Regions from separate parts of the Kitasatospora sp. NPDC127060 genome, predicted to be linked through region 1. Evidence: riboswitches for the same ligand, from Rfam matches in the RefSeq annotation. Region 1 holds a riboswitch; each other region holds the start of a gene.
What was found. Region 1 has a riboswitch for cyclic di-AMP ahead of ACFWIS_RS17735 (family 16 glycosylhydrolase). Riboswitches for the same ligand answer to the same signal wherever they lie in the genome.
Positions count from the first base shown of each region.

Region 1 (9,621 bases):
ATAACAGATGACGAAAGTTGTCATCCGTTATCTGTTCGCTGTTTGTTGTTCCCTGTTCGCTGTTGGCCGTTCCCCTCAGGCCACGTGCCTCAGGCCGTACGCCCCAGCGTCCCCAAGTAGGCGCGCCAGCCACCGTGGTGGGTGATCTCCCGGTGCACGCCGCGCTCGACCTCGCCGCGGGCCAGCAGCATCGAGAAGCACGCCGAGCCGTCCTCCAATTCGATCACGCCGAGCTCCAGCTCCCTGGGCTCGCCGGGCAGGATGACGTCCCGCAGGCGCTCCAGGCTGATCTCGTACAGCTCGCCCTCGATCGCGCTGTCGACCTCCGGGGCGGGCAGCAGCCCCGGGCAGACGTCCGTCCCGCCGCTGTGGTCGATGGAGAAGAAGCGGTAGCCGGGCGCGGTGCGGGCCGGACCGATCAGGGCGTCGGCGACATTCTCGTGGAACGGTCCGCCGACCATCGCCTGGCCGTTGAAGAAGATGCGTGCCATCAGTGAACTCCTCGGAAAGAAAAGACCGTTCCGTACGGCGACGAGAGGACAGGTGGATTCGTCGCCGTACGGAACGGAGCATTGGGCGGCGGGACTGCTACAGCCCGGCAGGCGGCAGCGGTGGCGTCGGCGGATAGATTGGTGCTCAGCCCAGCAGGGGCAGCGCGGGGAGGGTCAGGAAGTCCGCGAACTCCTCGGCCAGGGCGACCTGTTCGAAGAGCTGGGCGGCCTCGCGCCAGCGGCCGGCCTGGTAGGCCTGGTCGCCGAACTCGGAGCGGAGCTCGGCCAGTTCGGTGGCGACCAGGGTGCGCACCAGCTCGGCGGTGGCCTTCTCGCCGGTGTCGGACAGCACGACCCCGTTGTGGATCCACTGCCAGATCTGCGAGCGCGAGATCTCGGCGGTGGCGGCGTCCTCCATCATGTTGAAGATGCCGACCGCACCGATCCCGCGCAGCCACGCCTCGATGTAGCGGACGCCGACCTGGACGGCGTTGTGCAGCCCCGCGCGGGTGCAGGTGCCGCCGGCCCCGGCGATGTCGAGCAGGTCGGCGGCGGTGACCGGCTCGGTCGGGCCGGGGTTGTCCTTCTGGTTCGGCCGCTCGCCGAGCACCGCGTCGAAGGAGGCCCGGGCGACCGGGACGAGGTCCGGGTGGGCGACCCACGAGCCGTCGAAGCCGTTGCCGGCCTCGCGGTCCTTGTCCGCCTTGACCTTCTCCAGCGCGGCGGCGTTGACCTCGGGGTCCCGGCGGCTGGGGATGAAGGCCGCCATGCCGCCGATCGCGTGGGCGCCGCGCCGGTGGCAGGTGCGCACCAGCAGGCGGGTGTAGGCGGCCATGAACGGCGAGGCCATGGTGACGCTGTTGCGGTCCGGCAGGATGTAGTGCTCGCCCGCGTCGCGGAAGTTCTTCACGATCGAGAACAGGTAGTCCCAGCGCCCGGCGTTGAGGCCGGCCGCGTGGTCGCGCAGCTCGTAGAGGATCTCGTCCATCTCGAAGGCCGCGGTGATGGTCTCGATCAGCACGGTGGCCCGGACGGTGCCGTGCGGGATGCCCAGCTCGGCCTGGGCGTGGGTGAACACGTCGTTCCAGAGCCGGGCCTCGAGGTGGCTCTCGGTCTTCGGCAGGTAGAAGTAGGGGCCGGAGTTGGGGTCCTCGGCGCCCTTGGCGAGCAGCCGGGCGGCGTTGTGGAAGAAGTACAGGCCGAAGTCGACGAACGCTCCGGCCACCGGGACGCCGTCGACCAGCAGGTGGTTCTCGTCCAGGTGCCAGCCGCGCGGGCGGACCACGACGGTGGCGAGTTCGGCGGCGGGCTTGAGGGTGTAGGCCTTGCCGGCCGTGCTGGTGAAGTCGATCCGGCCCTCGAGGGCGTCGATCAGGTTGACCTGGCCGCTGACCACGTTCTCCCAGGTCGGGGAGGTGGCGTCCTCGAAGTCGGCGAGCCAGATCTTCGCCCCGGAGTTGAGGGCGTTGATGACCATCTTGCGGTCGGTGGGGCCGGTGATCTCGACCCGGCGGTCCTGGAGCGCGCGCGGCGCCTCGGCGACCTTCCAGTCGCCGGCCCGGACGTCGGCGGTCTCGGGGAGGAAGTCCAGTGTGCCGGTGCGGGCGATCTCGGCGCGTCGACTCTTCCGCCTGGCCAGCAGTTCCTGTCGGCGACCCTCGAAGGCGCGATGGAGGCCCACGACGAAGGCGACCGCCTCCGGGGTGAGCACCTCCTCGGCCCGGTGGACGCGCGGACCGGCGACAGTGACGACCGGAGCGGCGGGGGAGGCGCCGACGGGCCCCTGATCTGCAGCCATGAGCAGGACACTCCTAAGACGGTTGAGCCTGGCGAAGGGAGCTCCGGTGGGAGCCTCCTCGGGAACTTCCTCGATCGTTACCCGCCTGTCGGCGAATTCGATTCTGTAAGGTGGAGACTAGTTTCCGCGATACAGAATTTCAACGGTTTGTTGAAGAGGTCGCCGGGACTCTACTCCTCCCCGACAGCGAAGGGAACGCCGGTGGTTGCGACCCCCGACACAGCATCGACGACAGGCGCCGACCGCGCGAGCGGCGGCGTGCAGTCCGTCGAGCGCGCCTTCCAACTCCTGGAGGCGCTGGCCGACTCGGGTGGCGTGGCCACCCTCAGCGAACTCTCCACCAGCTCCGGCCTCCCGATGCCGACCATCCACCGACTGGTCCGTACCCTCGTGCAGCAGGGCTATGTCCGCCAGGACACCGCGCGCCGCTACACCCTCGGCCCCCGGCTGATCCGGCTCGGCGAGACGGCCGGTCGACTGCTCGGCAGCTGGGCCCGCCCGTACCTGGCCGAGCTGATGGAGGCCACCGGCGAGACCGCCAACCTGGCGGTGCTGGAGGGCGGCGAGGTGGTGTACGTCGGACAGGTGCAGTCGCGGCGCTCGATGCGGATGTTCACCGAGGTCGGACGGCGGGTGCAGCCGCACTGCACCGGTGTCGGCAAGGCCCTGCTCGCCCAGCTCCCGGAGGACGAGGCGCGCGCGGTCCTGGGCCCCAACCCGCTGCCCGCGCACACCGAGTACACCCTCACCGACCCGCAGGAGCTGATGGACCAGCTCGCCGAGGCGCGCGAGCGCGGGTACGTGGTGGACGACCAGGAGCAGGAGATCGGCGTCCGCTGCATCGCCCTCGCGGTGCCGGGCGCGCCGACGCCCACCGCGCTCTCGGTGTCCGGCCCGGAGGCCCGGATCCGGGCGCTGGAGGAGCAGACGGGGGCATCCTCGCTGGTGCCGGTGATGCAGCAGATCGCGACCCGGCTCGGGCAGGTCCTGGCACCCTGACGCATCGTCAACTCACCTGGCACGCAGGGGATTGAGCACGGGGACCTGAACGCAAGAACCGGCAGCCGTTTCGACCGCACGGTGGTCGAAACGGCTGCCGGCCCATGAGAGCGGCTGGTCCTGGGGGCTACGCGGGCCCGGCGGCTACGGTCAGCGGTAGACGCGCACGTAGTCGGCCGCGAAGGTGAGCGGGGTGGTCCCCTGCGGCGCGGGGTGGTACTTCCCGGCACACACCGAGAGGTTGAGGATCAGGTACGCCGAGAAGTTGGCGCCCACGCCCTTGTTGTCCGAGTACACCTTGACGCCGTTGACGTACCAGTCCACCGAGTTGGCGCCGTAGTAGGTGCCGATGGTGACCCACTGGTCCTTGGCGACGGCCTTGGCGTCGGTGTAGTACTCGGGGTTGCTCGGGTTGATGTGGTTGGTCAGCTCCAGCAGGTTCGGGTTGTCCGGGTGGTACTCGAAGGAGTCGATCTCCCCGTTGCCGTTCTTCCAGGTCCACAGGGCGGGCCAGGCGCCGGTGCCCGAGGGCATCTTGACCCGGGCCTCGGCGTAGTCGCCGGTCTTGACCTGGAAGCCCTCGGTGGAGCCCTCGGTGGTCAGGAAGCCGGTGTTCCAGGACTGCTGGCCGTTCTCCAGGGTGGGCCCGCCCGGGGTGGCGGTGAAGGTGGCGACGCCGTTCGCGACGGTGACGTTGTTCTTGTTCAGCCAGTCGAGCTTGTTGTCGTCCGGGTTGTGGTTCCCGTACTTGTACGAGGTGCTCTTGTCGCCGACCCAGCGCTGACCCCAGTCGATCGGGCTGTTGAACTCGTCGGACCAGGTCAGCGACTTGCCGGCGACCGGAGAGGACGGCGCGGGCGTCGTCGGGGTGGCCGTGGCGGTCGGCGTCGTGGTGGGTGCCGCGGTGGGCGTCGCCGTCGGGGACGGGGTCGGCGTCGTGGTGGGTGCCGCGGTGGGCGTCGCCGTCGGGGACGGGGTCGGCGTGGACGTACCGGTGGCCGCGACCACCAGCTGCTGCGAGGGCAGGTTGTGCCAGCCGCCGCCGAAGTCCTGCCAGAAGCCGAACTGGGTGTACGTCCCGGCCGGCAGGGTGCGCGCACCGCTGGTGAAGTTGAGCCCGGTCGGGCATATCTGCACGTTGGTCGCGTTCCCCGGGAAGTCCAGGTTGGTGCCGCGCGCGTCGCGGACGCCGACGCCGACCGTCTTGGCGGTGAAGCAGGACGAGGAGTGCAGGCCCAGCGAGGCGGTGGCGGCCCGGCCGGCGACCATGGTGGCCGGAGCCAGCCGGTCCTGGGTGACGGTCGGGGCGGTGGCGGCCTGGGCGCCGGCGACGGACGGCAGCCCGAACAGGCCGGCACCGCTGATCGCGAGCGCCCCGGTGGCGGCGAGGGCGGCGTTGCGGCCGCGGTGGGTCTTACGGGCGTGGCGGGGGGCGCGACGGCGCCCGGCAGGCTGGTGCATGGGGGGTCCTCTGCGACGCCTGCGAGGTGAGCTGTCGGATTCGGGCTGCAGTTGCCCGGCCGCCTGTGGAGCGGCTTCACCCCTAGCCACGGTCCGCACGCTGATGCGTACGGACCGGGCGCTGACCTTGGTTCCCCCGCTCCCGTCCGCTGTGGTGCTCGAGTGCCGGCCGGCGGGTGGACAGGACTCGGCGTCCCGGCGGCGGGGTCCGCGACAGCGGACGACGGTTGCAGGCTAGGCAGGCCGTCCGTGAACGGACAACCTGATCGGGCCGGTTGTCGCACAGCTCACAGTGGTGTCGATCAACGACGCTGCGTGGCGGCCGAGTTGATCAACCTCGGGACCGTGGCCTGGCGATCAGCCGGGCCAGTCGGCCACCTGGCCCTCGGCGCCCGGCGACCAGGCCGACTCCAGGTGGTTCAGCCCGGCGAGCAGCCGGGTGCCGCCGACCTCGCGGTGCCGTCGGTGTCCGACGCGCTCGCGGTGAACACGATGCCGTCGCTGGGCCCGCGGTCCTCGTCCAGCACGCCCGGGATGTCCGCCGACCCCGCCCGCCGGCAGGTAGGTCGGCACCGAGGCGGGGATCCCGGCCCGCCGGAGCGGCGCGATCAGCGAACCGGGGTGGTGGCGGACCCCGCCGTGGCGCGGGGCCGCCCGAGTCCGACCGATCGGATAAATTGGAACCCTGGCGTTTTCCGCGGTGCACAAGTGCACCGAGCCCAGACCACACGGTCCGTCCCGCACTCCCGAGAAGAGGTCCCGCCCCACCATGACCGCGCCCCTGCCCGCCTTCGCCGGCCGTACCTACGTCTTCCGGGCCGACAACGGCGCGGCCTTCCGCAACAGCTACTCGGCCGACGGCACTCGGCTGCGCTGGGAGGGCCTTGGCGAGTCGGCCGGCCAGTGGGAGGACGTGCGGCTGCACGTCGCCGAGGTCGCGCCGGAGATCTACTTCATCAGCTGGACGGAGCAGAGCGGGATCACCGTCAGCCATGTGATGGACCTCAACGCGCTGACCGTACGGGCCTTCTGGACCTTCGAGGGCGAGGGCGGCCGGGTCGGCCAGCTGCACACCGGGACGCTGGAGCGGGTGGCCTGACCGGCGCCGCGCCGTAGCACGCACGAACCCCCGGGGCCTCGGCTCCGGGGGTTCGGCGCGTTCTCTCCGGACGGCGTCGAACGGCTTCAGACGGCCTCGGGCAGCGGTGACGTCACGTGGCCTGGCTCGCCTGGCCCGGCTGGTTCGGCTGGTTCGGCTGGCCCGAGGCGTTCGGCTCGCCCGGCACCTTGAGGTGCCGGGACAGCCACTCCAGTGAGGACGGCAGCAGGGCGCTCCAGGTCTCGAAGTTGTGGCCGCCGTTCTCGAGCATGCTGTACGAGACCTTCATCGGGCTGTGCACCGCGTCGATGAACGCCTCGGTGTCCGGCTTGTAGTTGCCGTCGCCCTTCTTGGTACCGGCCAGCAGCACCGAGATGTCGGGCTGCGGCAGGTGCTTCAGCCGCCACATCAGGTTGGCCTCGTCGCGGCGCTGCTTGCTGCCGCCGAAGAGGTCGCCGGTGGTCGGGTCGTCGGCGGCGTCGTAGTAGCCGGAGAGGGCGACGGCGGTCGGAAAGACGTCCGGGTGGCGCATGGCCATCTTGACGGCGCAGTAGCCGCCCGTCGAGTTGCCCATGAAGGCCCAGGCGTGCGGGTCGGACGAGACCCGGTAGCTGGCCTGGATCGCCGAGGTGACGTCCTTGGTGAAGTAGGTGTCGGACTGGGCGCCGCCGGGGATGTCCTCGCACTCGGTGTCCTGCGGCAGGGCGGGCGAGGGCTGCAACATCACCATGACGGTCGGCTGCATCCGACCCTCCTGCAGCAGCTTGAGCGCGGCACCCGGGTAGTTGAAGCGGGTGATCAGGTTCTCGGCGATTCCTGGGAACCCGGTGCTGACGATCACGGCCGGGAACTGCCTCTGCGCGTACTCGGGCTGGAAGTACTGCGGCGGCAGGTAGACGTACCCCTCGGTCGACAGCCGGCTCACCCTGCCGTCGATCCGGACCTTGCGGATCTCGCCGGAGTGGCCCGGCTCACGCCCCATCGCGCCGCCGCCCTTGACCGAGGCCCGGCCTATGGTCTCCACCAGCAGGCGGCCGGAGGCGTCCGCCTTGTTGTGTATGACCACCGGGCCGGTGCTGCCGGTGCCCAGCAGATCGTCCCAACTGCTGTAGAACGCGAAGTAGTTGTTCGCCACCAGGCCGAGCGCGGCGAGCACCGTGAGCTGGGTGGCGAGCAGCGTGCCGATCCGGCCGAGCACTGCCTGCCAGCTCTTCCTGGCGAGTCTGGGCCACAGCCAGACCGTGCCGACCATCATCACGACCGCGATCAGCACGGTCAGCGCCAGCACCTTGTGGCTCGTCAGACCCATGTTTCAGTTGCTCCCACGCCTCGAACTCCACGCCCCCTCCGCTCAGGGACATCCGAGGAGTTCACCCCGGTTCCCCCACCGGGGCGCGACGTCCAACCCTAGCGGGAGCTGGGAGGAAGCTGATCGGCGGCTGTACGGCTGCGGGCGTGGGGCCACGCCCCGGCCGGTCGCGCCCAGAGCCCCAGCCCCGCCGTGAGCTCACGCATGCAGCGGGCGCCGAGGTCCTGCGGGGAGCCCGGACCGGTCACCGCCGCGTCGGAGGCGGCCCACTGCTCCAGGGCCACCCGGATCGCCGCCGTGGCCGCGGCGGCGGCCAGCCGGATCTCCAGCGGGTCGGCGCCGACCGGGCTGCGCTCGGCCAGCACGGACCGCAGCCGCTCCTCGGAGCCCGCGTGGACCCGCTGCCAGGTGCCGTCCAGTCGGGGGTCGCGCAGCAGGCTGCGGGTCCAGTGCATCGCCTCGACGGCCGCGTCGTCGGCCGGGGTCAGCGACTCCACCGCCGAGCGCTCCAGCGCCTCGCGCAGCGGGAGGTCCGCCGGGCTCTCGGCCAGCAGGTCGACCCAGCGCTGCCCACCGGCCGCCAGCAGCGGGGCGACGGCGTCCTCCTTGACGGAGAAGTAGCGGTAGAAGGTGCGCAGCGAGATGCCCGCGGCATCGGCGACCTCCTCGGCGGTGGTCGCCTCCGCGCCCTGCTCGGCGAAGAGCGCGGCGGCGGTGCGGGCGATCTCCAGCCGGGTGGCGTCACGGCGGCGCTGGGTCAGGGTCGGGCGTCCGGTCACAAGGGTCAGCGTACGCATCCCGGGACCGTCATGACGCGTCGCGCCGATGTGACACGTCGAGCCTTGTTGGCACGATGTGCCATCACGGCGTACCGTGCCGCTTGAGGTCGAGAGACCACGAACGAAGGGAGTACCACCATGGAGCGCTTCAGCGGACGGAACGTCCTGATCACCGGCGGCGGCTCTGGCATCGGCCAGGCGACCGTGCACCGGCTCCTCGCCGAGGGCGGGAGGGTCGTCGCCGTCGACGTCAACGAGGACGGCCTGAAGAAGACCCTGGACCGCGCGACCGCGGACGGCACCGCCGACCGCCTGACGATCCGGGTCCTGGACATCTCGGACGAATCCGCCGTGGTCGCGGGCATGGCCGAGGCGATCGCGGGCCTGGGCGGCCTGGACGTCCTGGTCAACGCGGCCGGCATCCTCCGCTCCTCGCACACCCACGAGACCACCCTGGAGTTCTGGAACAAGCTCCTCGCGGTGAACCTCACCGGCACCTTCCTGATGACCCGCGAGGCGCTCCCCGCCCTGCTCGCGACCGGCCGGGGCGTGGTGGTCAACTTCAGCTCCACCTCCGCGAGCTTCGCCCACCCCTACATGGCCGCGTACGCCGCGACCAAGGGCGGCATCCAGTCCTTCACCCACGCCATCGCCTCGGAGTACTCGAAGCAGGGCCTGCGCGCGGTCTGCGTCGCGCCGGGCAGCATCGACAGCGGCATGACCAACAACCCCGGCCTGCCCGCCGACGCCGACTTCAGCCTGCTCGCCAAGCTCTCCCCCGCCCTCGGCCAGGGCTTCGCGGGCCCGGACACGGTGGCCGGCGTGATCGCCATGCTGGCCTCCGACGACGGCGCCTTCGTCACCGGCACCGAGCTGCGCATCGACGGCGGCACCCACATGTGAGCCGTCCGGCCGACCGGCGGGGCCCGTGCCGTCCCCCATCCGGCACGGGCCCCGCTCCGGCCGTCAGCCGGTCGTCCGGGTCCGGGCGTGACGGCCGCGCGGAACCAGACCCTGCCGGGCGTCACGGTGGGCGCCGAGCGCGTTGCCCAGGACGGCGACGGCGGCGCCGAGCAGCAGCAGGACCGCCGCCATCAGGAAGGACGCCCCCGCGATCCGGCGGTAGCCGCCGTGGCGGGCGGGTTCGAGGAACGGGTAGGGGTACCAGTCGACGGCGTGGCCGCGGAGCAGCACGTAGGCCAGGTAGAGCAGGGGGAAGGCCAGCCAGCCGAGCACCACCGCGGGGCGGATCGGCCGGACGGGCGGGTCGATCAGCCAGTCGGCGAGCACGACGAGGGGCATGGCGCGGAGGAGCACGTCGTCCACCCACGGGATCACCACTGGCGCCGGGTACGTCGCCAGCAGTGTGCCGTAGGTCAGTCCGGTGATCGCCAGGTAGAGCACCACCGCCCCGCGCACCGCGTCCGGTACGGGCCGACGGCCGGTCGTTCCGGCCCAGCCGCCGTAGCCGAGGACGGCCATCGCGGCGAGGTTGCCGAGGTTGGTGAAGTAGCTGAAGAAGTTCACCACCCCGGAGCCGCCGGCCGCCGCGTGGTGGCCGGCGAAGCAGAGCGCGACGGCGAGGAAGGACGCGACGGCGAGCCGGGCGGGAGCGAGCCACGAGTGCATCGTCGGGACCGCCTCTCTGGGGCGTGGGCCGGGCAGGAGCTCATCGGATTGAAACC
Region 1 is NZ_JBHXEG010000028.1:35,239-44,859, forward strand. It holds gene ACFWIS_RS17720 (gamma-glutamylcyclotransferase) at 90-491, opposite strand; gene aceB (malate synthase A) at 637-2,289, opposite strand; gene ACFWIS_RS17730 (IclR family transcriptional regulator) at 2,491-3,288, shown strand; gene ACFWIS_RS17735 (family 16 glycosylhydrolase) at 3,439-4,749, opposite strand; cyclic di-AMP (ydaO/yuaA leader) riboswitch at 4,753-4,916, opposite strand; gene ACFWIS_RS17740 (MoaF N-terminal domain-containing protein) at 5,519-5,848, shown strand; gene ACFWIS_RS17745 (alpha/beta hydrolase) at 5,961-7,157, opposite strand; gene ACFWIS_RS17750 (TetR family transcriptional regulator) at 7,256-7,954, opposite strand; gene ACFWIS_RS17755 (SDR family NAD(P)-dependent oxidoreductase) at 8,075-8,839, shown strand; gene ACFWIS_RS17760 (Pr6Pr family membrane protein) at 8,903-9,565, opposite strand.

Region 2 (9,621 bases), on a different contig from region 1:
GGCCGACGACGACCCGGCGCTGCTGGACCAGCTGCTGGCGATCCCCCAGGTGCACCTGGTGGTGGACGGCTACAACGTGACCAAGACCGGGTACCCGACGCTGCCGCTGGAGCAGCAGCGGATCCGGCTGCTGGGCGGGCTGGCGATGCTGGCCCAGCGCACCCAGGCGGAGGTCACCTGTGTGTTCGACGGGCAGGACCTGGACGTCCCGGTCATCATGGCGCCACCGCGCGGGGTGCGGGTACGGTTCAGTCGGACCGGCGAGACCGCGGACGAGTTGATCCGCCGTCTGGTCCGGGCCGAGCCGCAGGGCCGTCCGGTGGTGGTGGTCTCCACCGACCGGGAGGTCGCGGACGGCGTGCGGAAGGCGGGCGCGCGCCCGGTGGCCTCGGTGCTGCTGCTGAACCGGCTGGCCCGGCCCTGACCTGCGGCCCGGGCGGCGTGACGGCAGGTCAGCGCCGTCGTCGGGTGAGTGTGCGGATCCGGTGAAGTCACTGGGAGAACCGGAGTTCACGCCTTCGGGGGAGTGGCAAAACGGGTAGATCTTCACTAGGGTCTGGCGTCAAACCTATTTTCCGGTATCTCACCCGAACAGGTGAGTCCGTTGGAAGAAGGAGCGGGTCTCTTGGCCTCCCACCGCCGTCCCAAGCAGCCGAGCCGCGCGCGGGTCTCCGTGCTCACCGCGGCCGCTGCGACCGCGGTCGCCCTCTCCGCCCAGGTGGCCGCACACGCCGCGCCGCAGCCGAACACCAGCGACGTCAAGGCGCAGATCGACCAGCTCCAGCAGGAGCAGGAGCAGGCGGCGGAGAAGTACAACGGCGCCAAGGAGCGCGCGGACCAGCTCCGCAAGCAGGCCGACCAGCTGCAGGACCAGGTGGCCCGCAGCCAGGACCAGATGAGCCAGCTGCAGACCGGCCTGGCCCAGGTCGCCGGCGAGCAGTACCGCACCGGCGGCATCGACCCGTCCGTCCAGCTGATGCTCTCCTCCGACCCGTCGGGCTATCTGGAGAAGGCGTCGAGCGTCCAGCAGGCCAGCACCACCCAGACCGAGGCGCTCAAGGGCCTGCTCGACCAGCAGCGCCGGCTGGACCAGGAGAAGAGCGAGGCGGCCGCCGTGCTGGCCTCGCTGGACTCCACCACCAAGGACCTGAACCAGGCCAAGACGGACGTCAACACCAAGCTGAAGACCGCCCAGGACCTGCTGAACTCGCTCAGCGCCGCCGACCGCGCCGCGCTGAAGGCCCAGCAGCAGCAGGACGACCGCGCCTCGCGCGGCGCCGACCGGGTCGACCTCAGCAGCCTTCCGCCGGCCAGCGGCTATGCGGCCGTTGCCGTCGCCAAGGCGATGAGCAAGCAGGGTTCGCCGTACGTGTGGGGCGCCACCGGGCCGAGCACCTTCGACTGCTCGGGTCTGATGGTCTGGGCGTACGGCCAGGCCGGCGTCTCGCTGCCGCGCACCTCGCAGGAGCAGGGCCACATCGGGACGGCCGTGACGCTGGCCACCGCCCAGCCCGGGGACCTGGTGATCTACGGCGGCGACATGCACCACGTCGCGATGTACATCGGCAACGGCATGGTGGTCCACGCGCCGCACACCGGTGACGTGGTGAAGGTGATGAAGGCCGACGCGATGTCGATCAACACGATCCGCCGGATCTGACGAGCCGACACGCCCGAAGGGTCGGCTCCGGCCCTGTGATCCGCGCCACCTCCCGACGGGGGTGGCGCTTCGGGTTTGCCTGCCTCATGGCCGATCGGTGAGAGGTGATCAGCTTTGCGTGCGGCGGCGATCACCATCAGTCATTTTCACAAAAGAACATGGGTAATCTTCCGTCTTTTTTCTGACAAGGATTTGAACGGATCACGGTTCAGTTACTAGGGTCGTGCCTCGAACCACCGCACTGTCGATCACCCAGCCTGGGTGGCGGCGGTGGTTACCGTCGAGTTCGCGAAACAGCGGGGCAGGTCGAAGCGACTGCCCGACAGGGGAGCCCAGTAGTCGGGGGCGCTGCGGAGCGGAGCCGGGGAACCACGTTCCTCCGGGGTGAATCGGCGCCAGGTCGGCCGCAGGTGAGGCCGGTGAGGCGCCGTAGGGCATGCTTCCGGCCCGAACCCGTCAGCTCACCCGGTAGGCGGATGTAGGAAGAAGGAGTCCGCCTTCGTGGCGTCCCATCGTCGTCCCAAGCCCGCCAGTCGCGCTCGTGTCTCGATCCTGACCGGTTTCGCCGCCGCCGCCGTCGCGCTCTCCGCGCAGACCGGCGCGCACGCCGACCCGCAGCCGACCAAGGACCAGGTCAAGGAGCAGGTCGACCAGCTCAACGAGCAGGCCGAGCAGGCGACCGAGAAGTACAACGCCGCCCAGGAGAAGCAGCAGGAGCTGGAGAAGCAGGTCTCCGGCATGCAGGACCAGGTGGCCCGGCAGCAGGCTCAGGTGACCGATCTGCAGGGCGGCCTCGCCGAGATCGCGGGCGAGCAGTACCGCAACGGTGGGATATCCCCGACCGTCCAGCTGATGCTCTCCTCCAGCCCGGACAACTTCCTGAACCAGGCCGGTGCGCTCAACCAGGCCGGCAGCACCCAGAAGAACCAGCTGAAGCAGCTCCAGGACCAGCAGCGCAAGCTGGACCAGGACCGCACCGAGGCCCAGGGCAAGCTCGGCGAGCTGGAAGCCACCACCACGCAGCTGAAGGCCTCCAAGGACGAGGTCCAGAACAAGCTGAAGGCCGCCCAGGACCTGCTCAACACGCTGACCGAGCAGGAGCGCCAGGCGCTCAAGGCGGCCGAGGACAAGGCCGCCGCCGACGCCAAGGCCAAGGCGGACGCCGCCGCGAAGGCCGCCCAGCCGGCCGACCGCGCCTCGCGCGACAGCAGCCGCAGCGACCTCGGCTCGGGCGCCGCGGCCGCGCCGGTCAAGGTCGCCCCGGGCAGCTCGCACGGCGCGGCCGCGCTGGCCGCCGCCGCCACCAAGGTCGGCAGCCCGTACGTCTGGGGCGCCACCGGCCCCGGCTCCTTCGACTGCTCCGGCCTGATGGTCTGGGCGTTCAACCAGGCCGGTGTGTCGCTGCCGCGCACCTCTCAGGAGCAGGCCGGCGCCGGCACCCGGATCGGCTCGGACATCTCCCAGGCCCAGCCCGGTGACATGCTGATCTTCTACGGCGACGCCCACCACGTCGGCATCTACGCGGGCAACGGCCAGGTGCTGCACGCGCCCAAGCCGGGTGCGTCGGTCCGCTACGAGGCCGTCTCCAACATGCCGCTGACCTCCATCGTCCGGGTCTGATCCCCGCTCGAAGGTTCACGGGCCCGGTCCTCCGTCACGGAGGGCCGGGCCTGCGGCTTTTCCGGCTGCTCGGCCTGGTGTCCGAATAGGGGTCAAATATTCGGGTCGGTAGGGGTTTGGACTCACTTGCCCGGACTCGCTAACGTCTGCCACCGGACTCCCGCTCGACGGCCGCCCAGCAGGGCGCGGCCGCGGGGCCGCGCCGCAGGAATGGAGCCGCTGCCGCCATGCCCGTGCACCGTCGTTCCCAACTGCTCGCCCGTGCGCTGGTACTGACCGCGGCCGCCACCACGGCCCTGGGCGTGGCGACCGCCGGCAGCGCCCAGGCCACCCCCGGCGCGCCGGACGCGCCCGACCGCAAGGACGTCAAGGCTCAGGTCGAGCAGCTGTACGACGAGGCCGAGCAGGCGTCGGAGAAGTACAACGCCGCCCAGGAGGCGCAGAAGCGGCTGCTCGGCGAGACCACGATCCTCCAGGGCGAGGTCGCCGCCGCCCAGGACCAGCTCAACCAGCTGCGCGGGGACCTCGCCACGGTGGCCGGGGCCGAGTACCGCGGCGGAGGGATGGCCCAGACCGCCCAGCTGATGCTCTCCACCGACCCCGAGGGCTACCTGGCCCGCGCCCGGACCCTCGGCCAGGCCGCCGAACGGCAGCAGGAGACCCTGCACGAGCTGGTCACCCGTCAGCGCCGGCTCGACCAGCGTCGCACCGAGACCGCGGCCAAGCTCGCCGAGCTGGACCAGGCCCGCCGCTCGCTGGCCGAGAACAAGCAGCAGATCCAGCAGCGGCTGGCCAAGGCCCAGAAGCTGCTCAACAGCCTGGGCGCCGCCGAGCGGACCCGGATGATCGCCCAGGACGCCCGGGACGCCGAGTCGCGCGCCACCCGCGGCACCGACCGGCTGGACCTCGGCAGCGCCCCGGCCGCCTCCGAGCGCGGGGCCGCCGCGCTGGCCGCCGCGGTGCGGATGGTCGGCTCGCCCTACGTCTACGGGTCCACCGGGCCCCGTGCCTTCGACTGCTCCGGTCTGATGTACTACAGCTGGCGGCAGGCCGGAGTGACCCTGCCGCGGACCTCGCAGGCCCAGGCGTACGCCGGGCAGCGGATCAGCCTCTCCGAAGCACGGCCGGGAGACCTGGTGATCTTCTACCGGGACATGCACCACGTCGGGATGTACGCCGGCGGCGGGGTGATGGTGCACGCGCCGTACCCGGGGGCCAAGGTCCGGTACGAGAGCGTCAACGCGATGCCGGTCTCGGGAGTGGTCCGGCTCTGAGCGCGACGCCCGGCGGGCCGGACGGCCCCCACCCGATAGACCCGGCGCGCTGCGTGGTGTCCCGGCGCGGTGCGCTGCTGCTGGCGGCCGGCGGGCTGGCCCAGCTGTCGCTGCCGCCGGCCGTCCCGGCGACGGTGCCCGACGGGCGGGACGCCGACCTGCGGGCCGAGGTCGCCGGGCTGCTGGCGGCGCGGGCGAGCTCGCTGCCCGTCTGGTCGGGGCTGACCGGGGCCGAAGCGGCGTACCGCGACCTGGTGCTGTCGCCGGCCGACGGGCCGGACCGGCCGAGGCTGACCGTCTCCGTCGAACTGGCTGTGCGGATCACCGGCTACGACGAGTACCCCGTGGTGTACCCGCGCCGGATCGAGCTGGTCCGGGACCGGGGCGGCTGGCGGGTCGAGCGGGAGGAGGGCACCGGCGGGCCCCCGGCGCTGTGGGACCTCGGCCCCGTCCGTACCGCCCCCGGCGCCCACTGCCTGGTGCTCGGCCTGGCCGGTGGGCCCGACCCGGCCGGTCTGGTCGCGGTGGGGGACAACGCGGTGCCCGCCGTCAGTGCGGTCTGGGGCAGTGCCTGGCCCGGCCGGCTGCTGCTCGAACTGCCCGCCACCGAGCCGCAGTTCGCCCGGCTGCTGGAGGCCGACCCGGCCGGCTGGACGGGCATGGCGGCGGTCACCGTGGCGGCCCCCGGCGCGCCCTGGCACACCCCGGCGGACCGGGTGGTGATCAACCCCGAGGCGTTCGGGCGGCTCAGCGACTTCGGCCGGCAGGTGGTGGTCACCCACGAGGCCACCCACGTCGCGACCCGGGCCGACACCCGGGCCTGGACCCCGCTGTGGCTCTCCGAGGGCGTCGCCGACTGGACCGCCTACCGGGAGTCCGGCCGCCGCCCGCAGCAGATCGCCCCCGAGCTGGCCCGGGACGTCGCGGCCGGGAAGCTGCCCACGGCGTTGCCCGCCGACGGGGACTTCGCCGCGGGCGCCACCGGCATCGCCCAGGCCTACGAGCAGTCCTGGCTGGCCTGCGACCTGATCGCCCGCCGGTACGGCACCGGGCGGCTGGTCGCCTTCTACCGGGCGGTCGGCGCGGGCGACGGCCAGGGCGAGGATCGCGAGCACCGCACCGACCGGCTGCTGCGCAGCGAACTGGGCGTCGGGCTGGCCGAGTTCACCGGGCTCTGGCTGGCCGAGGTGGCGGCTCTGAAGGGTTAGGGGCTGTCCTGGCGCGCGCTCCGACGTCGCGCGCCCGGCGGGAATCGTCAGACACGCCCTAACGGCCGTTGGAGGGCCGCGCGCCCGCCGGCTGGTCGATGCCGTCCAGGAGGTCCTGCTCGTACGCGATGCCCGGGCGCACCGGGTAGGCGGAGGCGGGCGGCAGGGCGGGGGGCTCGGCGAGCACCACGGTGGGCGGCAGCGGGGCCGGGGCGCGGGTGGAGCGCCAGAGCCGGACGCAGGCGAGCACGGTGGCGGTCAGCAGCAGCAGGTTGCGCAGGCCCAGTACGGTGACCGCGAGCGGCTCGCTGTTGAGGACCTGGGTGAACATCGTCGGGAACTCGAGCAGGGTGAGCGGGCAGGCCAGCAGGATCAGCAGGGCCACCGGCCGCTGGCTGGTGCCGCGCACGGTCAGGCAGACCGCGGCGACGCCGACCAGCCAGACCAGGTACTGGGGGCTGATCACCCGGCTGGTCACCACGAAGATCAGCAGCGCGCACAGCGCCGCGTCGTACATGGTGGCGGCGTTGCGGCGGCGGGCGGTGAAGCGCCACAGCAGCAGCCAGAGGAAGCCCAGCACGGTGCCGGCCATCATCACCTTGCTGATCACGCTGACCCACGGCCCGAGCATCTCGGGGGAGCCGTAGTTCATGGTGACCTTGCCGTCCCAGCCGCCGGCCAGCCGGGCCAGGTGCAACGGCAGCGCGCCGACCGACTCGACCTCGATGCCGCGGGCCCCCTGGAAGGCCAGGAAGCCGAAGGCGCCGTTCATCCCGGCCGCGAGCAGGAAGCCCACCGAGACGGCGGTGGCGGCGGCCAGCGTCCAGGAGCGGCGGGTGCGGCGGCCGGACGGGGTGCCGATCAGGCCGAGCAGCGGCCAGACCTTGACGATGCCGCCCAGGCCCAGCAGCAGGCCGCCGATCGCCGGGCGGCGGATCAGCGCGAGCAGGCCGGCCAGGGCGAGCGCGGTGACCAGGAGGTCGAAGCGGTTGTAGATCATCGGGCCGAGCAGCGGCACCGCGACGACCCACAGCCAGGCGCCGGTCAGCGTCCGGCCCTTGCGCAGCCCGGTGCGGATCAGCAGCGCGGCCGCGGCGGCGTCGGCGATCCCGCAGATCACCCAGAACGAGGTCAGGTACGACCAGGGCAGCAGACCCGGCAGCAGGATGACCAGGGCGGCACCCGGCGGGTACTGCCAGGTGACGTCGTCGAACGGGAAGGTGCCGGTCTGCAGCACGCCGTACCAGGCGTGGTAGATCATCCAGACGTCCGCGGTGACGTCGCCGCCGGGCGACTTCAGCACGCCGGTCACCAGCAGCACCAGAACGGTGCGGGTGGCCACCCAGGTCGCCCCGAGGGCGGCGAGCGCCCCGAGCGGGCGGCCGAGGCGGCCGCGTGAAGAACCGGACTCGGTGGCCGGGGCCAACTCCACTGCGCTCCCTCGTTCGTCTCGACGTCCTCACCGGAGGCGTCGTACTGACGGACGCCCGGGCCGCCGTGTCCGCGGCCTAGGTACTAGGACTGACCCGGTGGGCAAACGGTTGCCGTGGGCGGATCCGTTCCCGGCGGGTCATGGTGTTGACCTATCGTACGGATCACCCAGCGGTACACCGAGCACCCCCCGACCGAGCGAGCCGTGGCCTGATGCACAGAACCTTGATCGTCACCAATGACTTCCCGCCCCGTCCGGGGGGCATCCAGGCCTTCGTGCACAACATGGCCGTCCGTCAGCCCGCCGGGAGCGTCGTGGTGTACGCCTCGACCTGGCGGGACGGCACCGAGGTGCGGGCCTTCGACGCCGAGCAGCCGTTCCCGGTGATCCGGGACCGCACGAAGGTGATGGTTCCCACACCCCGGGTCACCCGGCGGGCCGCCGAGATCCTGCGCTCGGAGAAGTGCGACTCGGTCTGGTTCGGCGCCGCTGCCCCGCTCGGCCTGATGGCGCCGACGCTGCGCCGGGCCGGGGCCGGGCGGCTGCTCGGCATGACCCACGGGCACGAGGCCGCCTGGGCCCAGCTGCCGGGCTCCCGGCAGCTGCTGCGGCGGATCGGCGCGGGCACCGACGTGCTGACCTACCTGGGCGAGTACACCCGCTCGCGGATCGCCGCCGCGGTCGGACCGCAGGCCACGGCCCGGATGGTGCAGCTGCCGCCGGGCGTGGACGAGACGACCTTCCACCCCGGTTCCGGCGGCGCCGAGGTGCGCCGGCGGCTGGGGCTGGCGGACCGGCCGGTGGTGGTCTGCGTCTCCCGACTGGTGCCGCGCAAGGGCCAGGACACCCTGATCGAGGCGATGCCGCAGATCCTGGCGGACGTGCCGGACGCGGTGCTGCTGATCGTCGGCGGCGGCCCGTACCGGGCGGAGCTGGAGAAGCTCGCGGACGCCACGGGCGTCCGGGCCTCGGTGCGGTTCACCGGCTCGGTGCCCTGGGAGGAGCTGCCCGCCCACTACGGCGCCGGGGACGTCTTCGCGATGCCCTGCCGGACCAGGCGCGGCGGGCTGGACGTGGAGGGCCTGGGGATCGTCTACCTGGAGGCCTCGGCGACCGGCCTGCCGGTGGTCGCGGGGGACTCCGGCGGGGCGCCGGACGCGGTGCTGGAGGGCGAGACCGGGTACGTGGTGCCGGGCGGCTCGGCCGCGGCGGCGGCGGAGCGGATCGTCCGGCTGCTGCGGGACGAGGAGCTGCGCCGGCGGATGGGCGAGGCCGGGCGGCGCTGGGTGGAGCGCTCCTGGCGCTGGGACCTGCTGGCCGGGCGGCTGACCGCGCTGCTGGCGGGCTGACGCCGAGCACGCCGAAGGGCCCCGGGGTACGCCCCGGGGCCCTTCGGCGCACGGTCCTATTTCTGGACGGTCCTACTTCTGGTACAGCGCCTCGATCTCGGCCGCGTAGTCCTTGAGAACGACGTTGCGCTTGAGCTTGAGCGAGGGCGTCAGGTGGCCGCTCTCCTCGGAGAACTCGGTGTCCAGCAGGCGGAACTTCTTGACCGCCTCGGCGTGCGAGACCGCCGCGTTGCCGTCGTCCACCGCGGCCTGGAGGGCGGCCAGCAGGTCCGGGTCGGCGGCCAGCTCGGCGACGGTGGCGGTGGCGGGCTTGCCGTTGAGCTCCTTCCACTTCGGGAAGAAATCCGGGTCGACGGTGATCAGGCAGGCGATGAAGGGCTTGCGGTCGCCGACCACCATGACCTCGCCGACCAGGGCGTGGGCCCGGATCCGGTCCTCGATCACGGCCGGGGCGACGTTCTTGCCGCCCGCGGTGACGATGATCTCCTTCTTGCGGCCGGTGATGGTCAGGTAGCCCTCGGAGTCCAGCGAGCCGAGGTCGCCGGTGGCGATCCAGCCGTCCTTGAGGGTGTCGGCGGTGGCCTGCGGGTTGTTCCAGTAGCCGGTGAAGACGTGCGGGCCCTTGAAGTAGACCTCGCCGTCCTCGGCGATCCGGACGGAGGAGCCTGGGACGGGCTGGCCGACCGTACCGATCTTCGGCTTGTCCCACGGGTTGAAGGCGGTGGCCGCACAGGTCTCCGTCAGGCCGTAGCCCTCCAGGACGGTGAAGCCGATGCCCCGGTAGAAGTGGCCGAGGCGCTCGCCGAGCGGGGCGCCGCCGGAGATCGCGTGGGTGGCCCGGCCGCCGAGGGCGGCGCGCAGCTTGCTGTAGACCAGCTTGTCGAAGACGGCGTGCTTGAGCCGCAGGACCAGGCCCGCGCCCCCGGCGTCCAGCGCCCGGCTGTAGGCGATCGCGGTGTCCGCGGCCTTGTCGAAGATCTTGCCCTTGCCGTCGGCCTGGGCCTTGGCGCGGGCGGTGTTGTAGACCTTCTCGAACACTCTGGGCACGCCCAGGATCAGGGTCGGCCTGAACGAGGCC
Region 2 is NZ_JBHXEG010000048.1:26,639-36,259, forward strand. It holds gene ACFWIS_RS24585 (NYN domain-containing protein) at 1-424, shown strand, start outside; gene ACFWIS_RS24590 (NlpC/P60 family protein) at 626-1,660, shown strand; cyclic di-AMP (ydaO/yuaA leader) riboswitch at 1,997-2,151, shown strand; gene ACFWIS_RS24595 (NlpC/P60 family protein) at 2,162-3,280, shown strand; gene ACFWIS_RS24600 (NlpC/P60 family protein) at 3,508-4,554, shown strand; gene ACFWIS_RS24605 (hypothetical protein) at 4,608-5,762, shown strand; gene ACFWIS_RS24610 (glycosyltransferase 87 family protein) at 5,821-7,194, opposite strand; gene ACFWIS_RS24615 (glycosyltransferase family 4 protein) at 7,407-8,543, shown strand; gene ACFWIS_RS24620 (AMP-dependent synthetase/ligase) at 8,616-9,621, opposite strand, start outside.
Region 2: another riboswitch for cyclic di-AMP. It lies ahead of ACFWIS_RS24595 (NlpC/P60 family protein); the one in region 1 lies ahead of ACFWIS_RS17735 (family 16 glycosylhydrolase).

Region 3 (9,621 bases), on a different contig from region 1:
CGGCGCCTTCGCCCTGTTCCTGCGCCTGGACGAGCACAGCTCGTACCTGGTGCTGGTACTGCCCTCGATGCTGCTGCTCGGCGTGGGCTTCGCGCTGGCCTTCCCCTCGGTGAACATCGCGGCCACCGACGGGGTGGCCGACGAGGAGCAGGGACTGGCCTCGGGTCTGGTGAACACCGCGATCCAGGTCGGCACCGCCGTGGTGCTGGCCGGCGCGACCGCGATGATCACGGCGGGGAGCGCGGGCGGCGACAGCGCCCAGGCCCAGCTGGACGGCTACCGGCCGGCGCTGGTCCTGGTCACGGCGGTCGCAGTGGTCGGACTGGTGGTGGCGACGGTGGGAGCCGTGGTGGACCGCCGCCGAAACGTCACTCCCGTTTCGGTGCCGGATTATGATTACCCGTCTGCCGGACCGTCCGTGGCCCGGGCCGAAGTCCTGACCGAGCGCTGACCCGCTGGGCCCCGCCCACGGCCGACCCGACCGCCGGGCCCTGGTGCCGGCTCCACCAAACCCCCGTGTTGGTGGAGCCGGCCGTCTTTTGTACCGGTTTTGTACCGGCCGCCGTGGCGGTGCCCGTCGGGACACGGTTCCACGGTGCGGCTACTGGCTTCGCAAGTATATTGGCCCGGAGTCAACGAACGTTCGGAGCAGACACGATGGCACCTCGCGGGGATTCGGTCAATGAGGAGATGCGGCAGCGCTCCCGCCGACGCATCATGCGGGCCACGGTCGAGCTGGTTGACCAGCACGGTTACGCGGGCACCACGCTGACCGACATCGCCGAACGGGCCGGACTCGCCCGCGGTTTGCTCTCCTACTACTTCGACGGCAAACGACTGCTGATGCAGGCCGCGACGCACCGGATGATGCACCAGGCACTGTCCGGCGCACTCGCCGAACTGCCGCCGGAGGCCTCCCCCCGGGCCCGCCTGGCCCGCGCGATCGACGCCGTCCTCAGCCTGGCCATGGACCACCCCCGGGTGATGCGCTCGCACCTCGCCCTGATCCTCGACCCCGACACCGGCGCCTTCGTCCAGGACCCGGAGCAGCAGCAACTCGGCGCGATCCTGCAGAACCTGCTCGAGGACTGGGGCGCACCGGACCCGGTCGCCGAACACGCGCTGCTGCGCAGCGCGTTGATGGGTGGCTGCATCGGGGTGCTGCTGCCGGGCGCCGAGATCCCGTTGGCGCCGATCCGGGCCGACCTGTTCCGCCGCTACGACCTGCCCTGGGAGTTGGGCCGCCCGCCGCAGCCGCTGCCGCCGGAACGCGAACGGCCGCCGACCCGCGGGTGACGGGCGGCGGCCGAGCGGTTTCACGACCGGCGGAGCGATTCCCGGAGCGGCCCGAGGGAAGATCTCCCGCGCCCTGCCCGGGAGTTGCTCAGCGCTCCTTCAGGATCGAGGACAGCAGGTCTATCGTGCGCTCCGGCGTGAGGCTGTCCACGCAGAGCCGCTCCATGACCTGGATGTACGCGTCGACGTCGTCCCGCTTGTCCAGGTACAGCGCGCTGGTGAGCTGTTCCAGGTAGACCACGTCCGCGAGGTCCTGCTCCGGGAAGCGCAGGATCGAGAACGCCCCGGACTCGCCCGCGTGCGCGCCGAAGCGGAACGGCATGACCTGGATGACCACGTTGGCCTGTTCGGCGACGTCGATCAGGTACTGCACCTGACCGCGCATCACCTTGGGCCCGCCGACCGGCCGGCGCAGCGCCGCCTCGTCGATGACCGCCCACAGGCGCGGGCTGGCCCCCTCGGTCAGCAGCTTCTGGCGGCGCAGGCGGAGGCTGACCCGCCGCTCGACCTCCTCCTCGCTGATGACCGGCCGACTCTGGCCGAAAACCGCCCGTGCGTACTCCTCGGACTGCAGCAGCCCGGGGATGAACTGCACCTCGTAGGTGCGGATCAGCTGGGCGGCCTCCTCCAGTCCGACGTAGGTCTGGAACCACCCCGGCAGCACGTCGTTGAAGCTGTGCCACCAGCCGGACTTGTTGGCCTCGCGGACCAGCCCGAGCAGGGCCTCCCGCTCCAGGCCGTCGTCGACGCCGTAGAGACTGAGCAGGTCGGCGACGTCGCGCTCCTTGAAGCTGACCCGGCCGAGCTCCATACGACTGATCTTGGACTCGGACGCGCGGATCGCGTAGCCCGCGTCCTCACGGGTGATGCCGCGCGCCTCACGCAGGCGACGCAGCTGCGAGCCGAGGAGGATCCGGCGGACCATCGAGCCGCCGCCCGGCTGAACTGTGGTCATGCGGTCGAAACCTCCACCTAGGGCAAACAGCGCACAGTCTGCCATCAGTTGAGCGCTCACGGTGCCGATACTGACGGATGTTCCTATCAGTTCCGCACTCCGCACACCAGGATGCACGTGCATCCGGCGCTTGCATATGCCAATAGTGCGACTGCACGTGAATCGACTCTTGCATCTGCAGTGAGCGCACACCACCATGGTGCACGTGCACCTGCACATCCCTGGCAATCCCGCGGGCTCCGCGTCGACCCCACGCGCGACTCCGTGCACCGACCCGGCGGCGCCCCCCGCGCCATCGGGCGTTCGAGTGCGCGCGCGCCTGGTCGAAGGGGCGGCCGAGCGGCCGAGCGAGTCGGAGGTGACCGGCATGACCCCGGCGGGTCCAGCCGTGTCCGCCCCCTTATGGGAGGAGCTCTTCATGAGCACCGGTACGGCTTTGGCAGTTGACCCACACGTGGTCACCTGTACGCTCGCTCCTCGCTTCGAAGCCGTGAGATCCGCTCGCGACTTCGCCCGGACCGCTCTCCAGCGCTGGGGCCTGATGGAGCTGTTCGACGACGTCGCACTGGTGGCCTCGGAACTCGTCACCAACGCGCTCCGGCATGCGATCGGCGCACGGCCCGACCCGTCGGGCGGCGCCCTGGGCGAGTACGACTCTCCCACACGGCCGACCCCGGAGGGGCGACTGCCGATCCGAATAAGCCTGGTGCACCGCGCACCCCAGGTGGTCTGCGCGGTGAGCGATCCGAGCAACACCGGCCCGGTGGCGCGGGAGGCGGACTTCGTCGCCGAATCCGGGCGCGGGCTGCACCTGGTGGAGTCGTTCAGCCACTCCTGGGGCTGGCACCCGCTGGGCAGCGGCAAGGTGGTCTGGGCCATGTTCGAGGCGGGGCCGGCCGACGGCAGCGGACTCGACTGCGGCGGCCTGGGCGGCAGTCGGCTCGACGGCACCGGATTCGACGGTCACGCGCTCGACGGACGAGTCGACGTCGGTGGACGGCACCGGCGCTCGGCCTAGCGCCGCACGGCGCACGGCCGACCGAGGGGCGCCCCGGGAGGACCACACCCCGGGCCCTTCAGCCAGGCCCCGGTCCCGTACGGCCGGCGCATCCCGTACGGCCGGCGCATCCCGCCACGGGACCGCCCGGACGCGGGCAGGGCCGCCGGGCAAAGACAAAGGCCGTCGTGGTGTCAGCACCCACGACGGCCCCCCGATGGTGGCCCGGCGGCCGGTCAGACCGCCAGGTGGTCGAACTCCCCGTCTTTGGCGCCCAGTAGCAGCGCCGCGATCTCGGCCCGGGTGTAGATGAGCGCCGGACCGTCCGGGAAGCGCGAGTTGCGCATCGCCACGTCGCCGCCCGGCAGGGCCGCGAACTCGACGCAGTTGCCCTGGGAGTTGCTGTGCAGGCTCTTCTGCCAGACCACCCCCTTGAGGTCTGCGGCGGCCATCCCGTTGTAGGTGTGGTTCGAGCCGTGCGTTACCTGCGAGTCGTGCATAGAAGTCTCCCGAAGAGCTCCGGAGTTGTCGTCCAGCGCGGCGCCCCGGCACCCGCCGAACGGACCGGCCCCGTACCGGTCCGGCACAACGCCTCACTTGACGCGATGATAGCTGCAGTGCACGTGCATCAGCACGGGACATTGCAGGTGCACGAGGCCTTTTACCGGTCGCCGCGAACTCTTCACGGGCCCTTCTCCTGACGGTACGTAAACGGACATAGCCGATGGAATCGACGGGTTGTCCATAACCGGCCGTGAGCGGCCCCCCGCTGAATGTTGATCTTCGAATGCCGGGAGTCGCACTTCCGTGACCCTCCGTCAGTCCATCCTCCGGCTGTGAGACATCTCACGCCCCCCTCGTGCAACGCGACACCCCGTGACGCACGTCCGGGCAACCGTGCGAGTCCGAACGGGGGCTGGGTGAGGAATGTCCGGATTGTAGGCAAACGGCCCGGACCGGCGCGGCAGGGACACGGCCTCCGCACCACGACCACCCGAAACCCGTACGGCAGCCGACTGCAGGCCTGACGGGCAGATGTCCTACGATCTCCGGCATGAGCACCGCAGCCATCCCGGGCGCGCCACTGCCCGTCCGCACTCCAGGCTCCCGTGCGCGGGGGCGCCACCGCCGCCCCGAGCGCCCCGAGATCCGCACCGGCTCGCCGGCCCTGGTGCTCGCCGTACCCGCGACCCCGGGGCCCGAGTCCCGCTCGGTCGTCGAGGAACTGCTCTCGATCGTCCGCAGTGAGCACACCGGCGTCCAGGCCGCGGTCGGCTACCTCCCGACCGACGGCGCCACCACCGGGGGCGCCGAGGAGCGCACCGTCGCGGAGCTGCTGGCGGCGGCCGCCGAGGCCGGACTGCCGACGCCCGTCGTGGTGCCGCTGGTGCCCGGCCCGCACGGCTTCCTGACCGGGCTTCAGGCTCTCGCGGCCGAGTACGGCGCGACCGTCACCGACGCCCTGGGCCCGCACCCGCTGCTGGCCGAGGCCGTCCACGTGCGACTGTCCGAGGCCGGGCTGGCCCGGGCCGACCGGGCCCGGCTGTTCGCCATCGCGACCGCCGCGGACGGCGTGGTCCTGACCACCGTCGGCGGTGAGGAAGCGGCCGCCGCGGCCGGGATCACCGGCGTGCTGCTGGCCGCCCGACTGGCCGTCCCGGTCGTCCCCGCGGCGCTCGACGTGCCCGGCTCGGTCGCCGCCGCCGTCAACCACCTCAAGGAGACCGGCTCCCAGCGCCCCGCGCTGGCCCCGCTCGTGATCGGCCCGGAGGCGGACTCCGAGCTGCTCGCCACGGCCGCCGAGGAGACCGGCTGCCCGTCGGCGGCGCCGTTGGGCGCGTACCCGACGGTCGGCCAGCTGATCGCCTCCACCTACCTGGCCGCGCTGCCCACGCCGACGGCGGAGGAGCTGGCCGAGGCCGAGGCGGAGGCCGCCGCCACCACCGGGGCCGGTGAGGGCTCCCGCCGCGCCCACGCGGCCGCCGACGGGCCCCTTGAAGGCTGACGGACACCTCCCGTACGACCCGGCGGAACGCCCGCCGCAGAGCCCGCGACCGCCCGTCGCGGCACTCGCACCACCGAAGGGCCCGGAACGACCGCGTTCCGGGCCCTTTCGACGTGTTCGGATCGCCCCACAGGAGAGTTAAGCGGGCAATGCGACGCAATGTCCGTTCTGGTGCCATTTGTCGATGAATTGTCGGCGCGTTGTCCAGCGCTCGATTCGCTGCCGCTCCCCCGGCACGGGGGAGCGCCCTCGTTGCGCTCCAACGCTCCGTCACTTCGCTCCTGAGGCGAAGCCAGTTATCGCAATCCACCACCAATTTGAAAGAAAACGATCATTTGCGATCATGAATTTCGAGCCTTTTGGCGTTTCCCACTAAACCGTGATGCGCGTCACAGGTATTTGCAGTTTTAACTTACGTCTGCATAACGTGCTCCCCGTTCGTGACCACACGGACCCAGTTCATCCGCGACGCCGAGTCCTGCCGTCGGATGTCCTGGCAGCGCGAAAACGCATCACGGCAGGAGCGGGGGAACCACAGGTAAGTCGCCCTAGGCCGTTTTCCGGAACGGTCCAGGGCTAGGGGTGAAGCCGCGCCCACAGCGCGGCCGGGCAACTCCAGCCCGAATCCGACAGCTCACCTCGCAGGCGTGGGAGAGGACCGCGTCTTCATGCTGCCTTCCAACGGCAACCGCCTGTCCAGCCGCACCCGTCGCGTGATCGCCGCCCTCGGCGTCGCCGGCGTCGGCCTCACCGTCCCCTGCCTGACCACCGGCACCGCCAACGCCGCCTCCGTCGCCACCTGGGACAAGGTCGCCCAGTGCGAGAGCAGCGGCAACTGGAGCATCAACACCGGCAACGGCTTCTTCGGCGGCCTGCAGTTCACCTCCAGCACCTGGGCCGCCTTCGGCGGTACCGCGTACGCCCCGCAGGCCAACCAGGCCACCAAGGACCAGCAGATCGCCGTCGCCGAGAAGGTCCTCGCCTCGCAGGGCCCCGGCGCCTGGCCGGTCTGCTCGGTGCAGGCCGGGCTGACCAAGGGCGGCGCCGCCGCCGCGGTCGACACCTCGGCCGGCTCCACCGCCGCCAAGCCGGCGCAGACCCCCGCGCCGAAGACCCCCGCGCCGAAGACCGCCACCCCGAAGGCCGCGCCCGCCCAGGACCAGGCGCAGACCTCGGGTGACTCCGCCTCGTCCGCCGACTCCTCCGCCAACAGCAGCTGGGCGCAGAAGCGTCAGACGCAGGCCCAGGGCGGCAGCTACACCGTCGTCGACGGCGACTGGCTGTCCTCGATCGCCACCAAGCACAACGTCCAGGGCGGCTGGCAGCGGCTGTACGACCTCAACCGCGGCACCCTGACCGACGGCCCGGACACCATCTACCCGGGCCAGCAGCTGACCTTCGGTGACGGCGGCTCGGCCCAGGCCGACCAGTCCTCCACCGCCACCAAGTCCGGCTCGGACTTCGCCTGGTTCGACCGCTCGAAGAAGTCCGGCCAGGCCTCGAACGGCGGTGCCGTGAACGCCAAGCCGATCGACCAGGGCACGTCCACCGCCTCGAAGCCGGCTTCCAAGCCCGCCTCGAAGCCGACCGCCCAGGCGCAGACCCCGGCCCCGGCCCAGGCCGCCACCGGCAGCATGGCCGCGGCCGTCTCCTTCGCCCAGTCGAAGATCGGTCAGGCGTACGTCTACGGCGGCACCGGCAACGGCGGCTGGGACTGCTCCGGCCTGACCCAGGCCGCGCTGCGCGCCGCGGGCATCAACATCCCGCGCGTCGCCGCCGACCAGGCCGCCGCCAGCACCCACGTCTCGCTGGACAGCCTGCAGCCGGGCGACCTGCTGTTCTGGTCGAACAACGGCCAGGACTCCGGCGTCTACCACGTCGCCATCTACATCGGCAACGGCCAGTACGTCGAGGCCGCCAACCCGAGCTCGGGCGTCCGCCTCCAGACCATCGCCAACTGGGCCCCGGACTTCGCCGGCCGGGTCTGAGGACACCGCGCACACCACGCACACGATGCGCACCACGCGCACCGCACGGCTGACGAATGACAGCTGACGGATAACAGATTTCATCATCTGTCAGCTGTCAGCCGCCGTCACCCGACAGCCCCGGGGAGAGTCTGGTCGCTCCCCCCGGGGCTTCGGCGTACCCACGTGCCGGCCTCCGCATGGTCAAACCCCGGCCCGCGGGGCATGCTGCTGCTCCGCACCCGAGGAGGAGTCACCATGGCCCAGGTCACCGTCACGCTCGACGCGAACCTCGCGATCGACGCGATGCTGCTCTCCGGCACCAAGAACCCCCAGGACGCCGTCGAACTGGTCCTGCGCGACTACCTGGCCCGCGGCCGCCGCACCGAGACCCGGACCGGCGACGCGACCGACGGCCACCGGGTCAGCACCGACCGCCCGGCCGCCCAGGAGGGCTGAGCAGCCGGCCCACCCCGCGCGCACGCCGACGGGCCCCGGAGAGCAACCGCCCTCCGGGGCCCGTCAGTTGGACGGCACCCGCCGGCCTCAGCGCGCACAGGCTCCCGTGGAACCCCGCATCACCAGCTCCGGCTGGAACATGAACTCCCCACGCTGGGCGGCGTTCCCGCCCACCTCCTCCAGCAGGGCGTCCACCGCGGCCGTCGCCATCGCCTCGACCGGCTGCCGGATCGTCGTCAACGGCGGTTCGGTGAAGGCGATCAGCGGCGAGTCGTCGAAGCCGACCACCGACACGTCCTGCGGCACCGACAGCCCCCGCTGCCGCACCGCCCGGATCGCCCCGAGCGCCATCATGTCGCTTCCGCAGACGATCGCCGTGCAGCCCTTGTCCAGCAGCGCGCCGGCCGCCGCGTGCCCGCCCTCCACACTGAACAGCGTGTGGTGGACGAGGCCCTCGGCCTGCTCCTCGCTGTGCCCGAGCACCTCGCGCATCGCCGCCGTGAAGCCCTCGATCTTGCGCAGCACCGGCACGTACCGCCGCTGCCCGACCGCCAGGCCGATCCGCTCGTGCCCGAGTTCGGCCAGGTGCTGGACGGCCATCCACATCGCCGAGCGGTCGTCCGGCGAGATGAACGGCGCGTCGATCTTCTCGCTGTAGCCGTTGATCAGCACGAACGGCACCCCGCGCCCGGACAGCCGGGCGTAGCGGTCGTGGTCGGCCGTGGAGTCGGCGTGCAGTCCGGAGACGAACACGATGCCCGCTACGCCCCGGTCCACCAGCATGTCGACCAGTTCGTCCTCGGTGGAGCCGCCGGGGGTCTGGGTGCACAGCACCGGCGTGTACCCGTGCCGGCTGAGCACCTGCTCGATCACCTGCGCCAGCGCGGGGAAGATCGGGTTGCTCAACTCCGGTGTGATCAGCCCGATCAGCCCGGCGCTGCGCTGGCGCAGCCGGGTCGGCCGCTCGTAGCCGAGCACGTCGAGCGCCGCCAGGACGGTCTGCCTGGTGGCGGCGGAGACGTTCGCCTTGCCGTTGAGTACGCGGGAGACGGTGGCTTCGCTGACCCCCGCCTGCGCCGCGATGTCTGAGAGTCGCGCCGTAGTCACGGTCCCAGAGCCTATTGCAACCACGTCAGACCGCCCACCAGCCGGTGGCGTCCGGAGCGAGCACCGTCTCTCCGCCGTCCACCACGAGTTCGGTCGAGGCGAGCAGCAGCCGGCCCGGTGCGGGGATGCGCACCGGTTCGCCGGTGGTGTTCACGGTGCAGACGAAGGAGCCGCGCCGGAAGGCGAGAGTGCCCTCGGGGCCGTCCAGCCAGTGGACCTCGGTGCCGGCGCCGAGGTCGGGCTGGGCCCGTCGGACGGCCAGCGCGCTGCGGTAGAGCTCCAGGGTGGAGGTCGGGTCGCCGGTCTGCGCCTCGACGCTCAACTCGGCCCACTCGGCCGGCTGCGGCAGCCAGGACGGTCCGCCCGCGACCGGCCCGAAGCCGTAGGGGGCCTCGGTGCCGGACCACGGGATCGGGACGCGGCAGCCGTCGCGGTAGCCGTCCTGGCCGGCCTGGCGGAAGAAGGACGGGTCCTGGCGGACCTCGTCGGGCAGGTCGGTGACGTCCGGCAGGCCGAGTTCCTCACCCTGGTAGACGTAGGCGGAGCCGGGCAGCGCGAGCATCAGCAGGGTGGCGGCGCGGGCCCGTCGCAGACCGAGCGCACGGTCGCCGGGGGTGCGGATCTGGGTGCCGAGGCCGGGCTCGTTGGCGAAGCGGGTGGCGTGCCGGGTGACGTCGTGGTTGGAGAGCACCCAGGTGGTGGGGGCGTCGACCGGACGCATCGAGTCGAGCGAGAGGTCGATCACCTCGCGCAGCGCGGCGGCGTCCCAGTCGGTGCCCAGGTACTGGAAGTTGAAGGCCTGGTGCAGCTCGTCCGGGCGGACGTAGTTGGCGGT
Region 3 is NZ_JBHXEG010000004.1:10,090-19,710, forward strand. It holds gene ACFWIS_RS03990 (MFS transporter) at 1-451, shown strand, start outside; gene ACFWIS_RS03995 (TetR/AcrR family transcriptional regulator) at 691-1,296, shown strand; gene ACFWIS_RS04000 (helix-turn-helix domain-containing protein) at 1,385-2,251, opposite strand; partial or broken gene ACFWIS_RS04005 (ATP-binding protein) at 2,670-3,143, shown strand; gene ACFWIS_RS04010 (DUF397 domain-containing protein) at 3,485-3,748, opposite strand; gene ACFWIS_RS04015 (hypothetical protein) at 4,303-5,253, shown strand; cyclic di-AMP (ydaO/yuaA leader) riboswitch at 5,752-5,914, shown strand; gene ACFWIS_RS04020 (transglycosylase family protein) at 5,922-7,241, shown strand; gene ACFWIS_RS04025 (hypothetical protein) at 7,479-7,679, shown strand; gene ACFWIS_RS04030 (LacI family DNA-binding transcriptional regulator) at 7,767-8,786, opposite strand; gene ACFWIS_RS04035 (glycoside hydrolase family 13 protein) at 8,812-9,621, opposite strand, start outside.
Region 3: another riboswitch for cyclic di-AMP. It lies ahead of ACFWIS_RS04020 (transglycosylase family protein); the one in region 1 lies ahead of ACFWIS_RS17735 (family 16 glycosylhydrolase).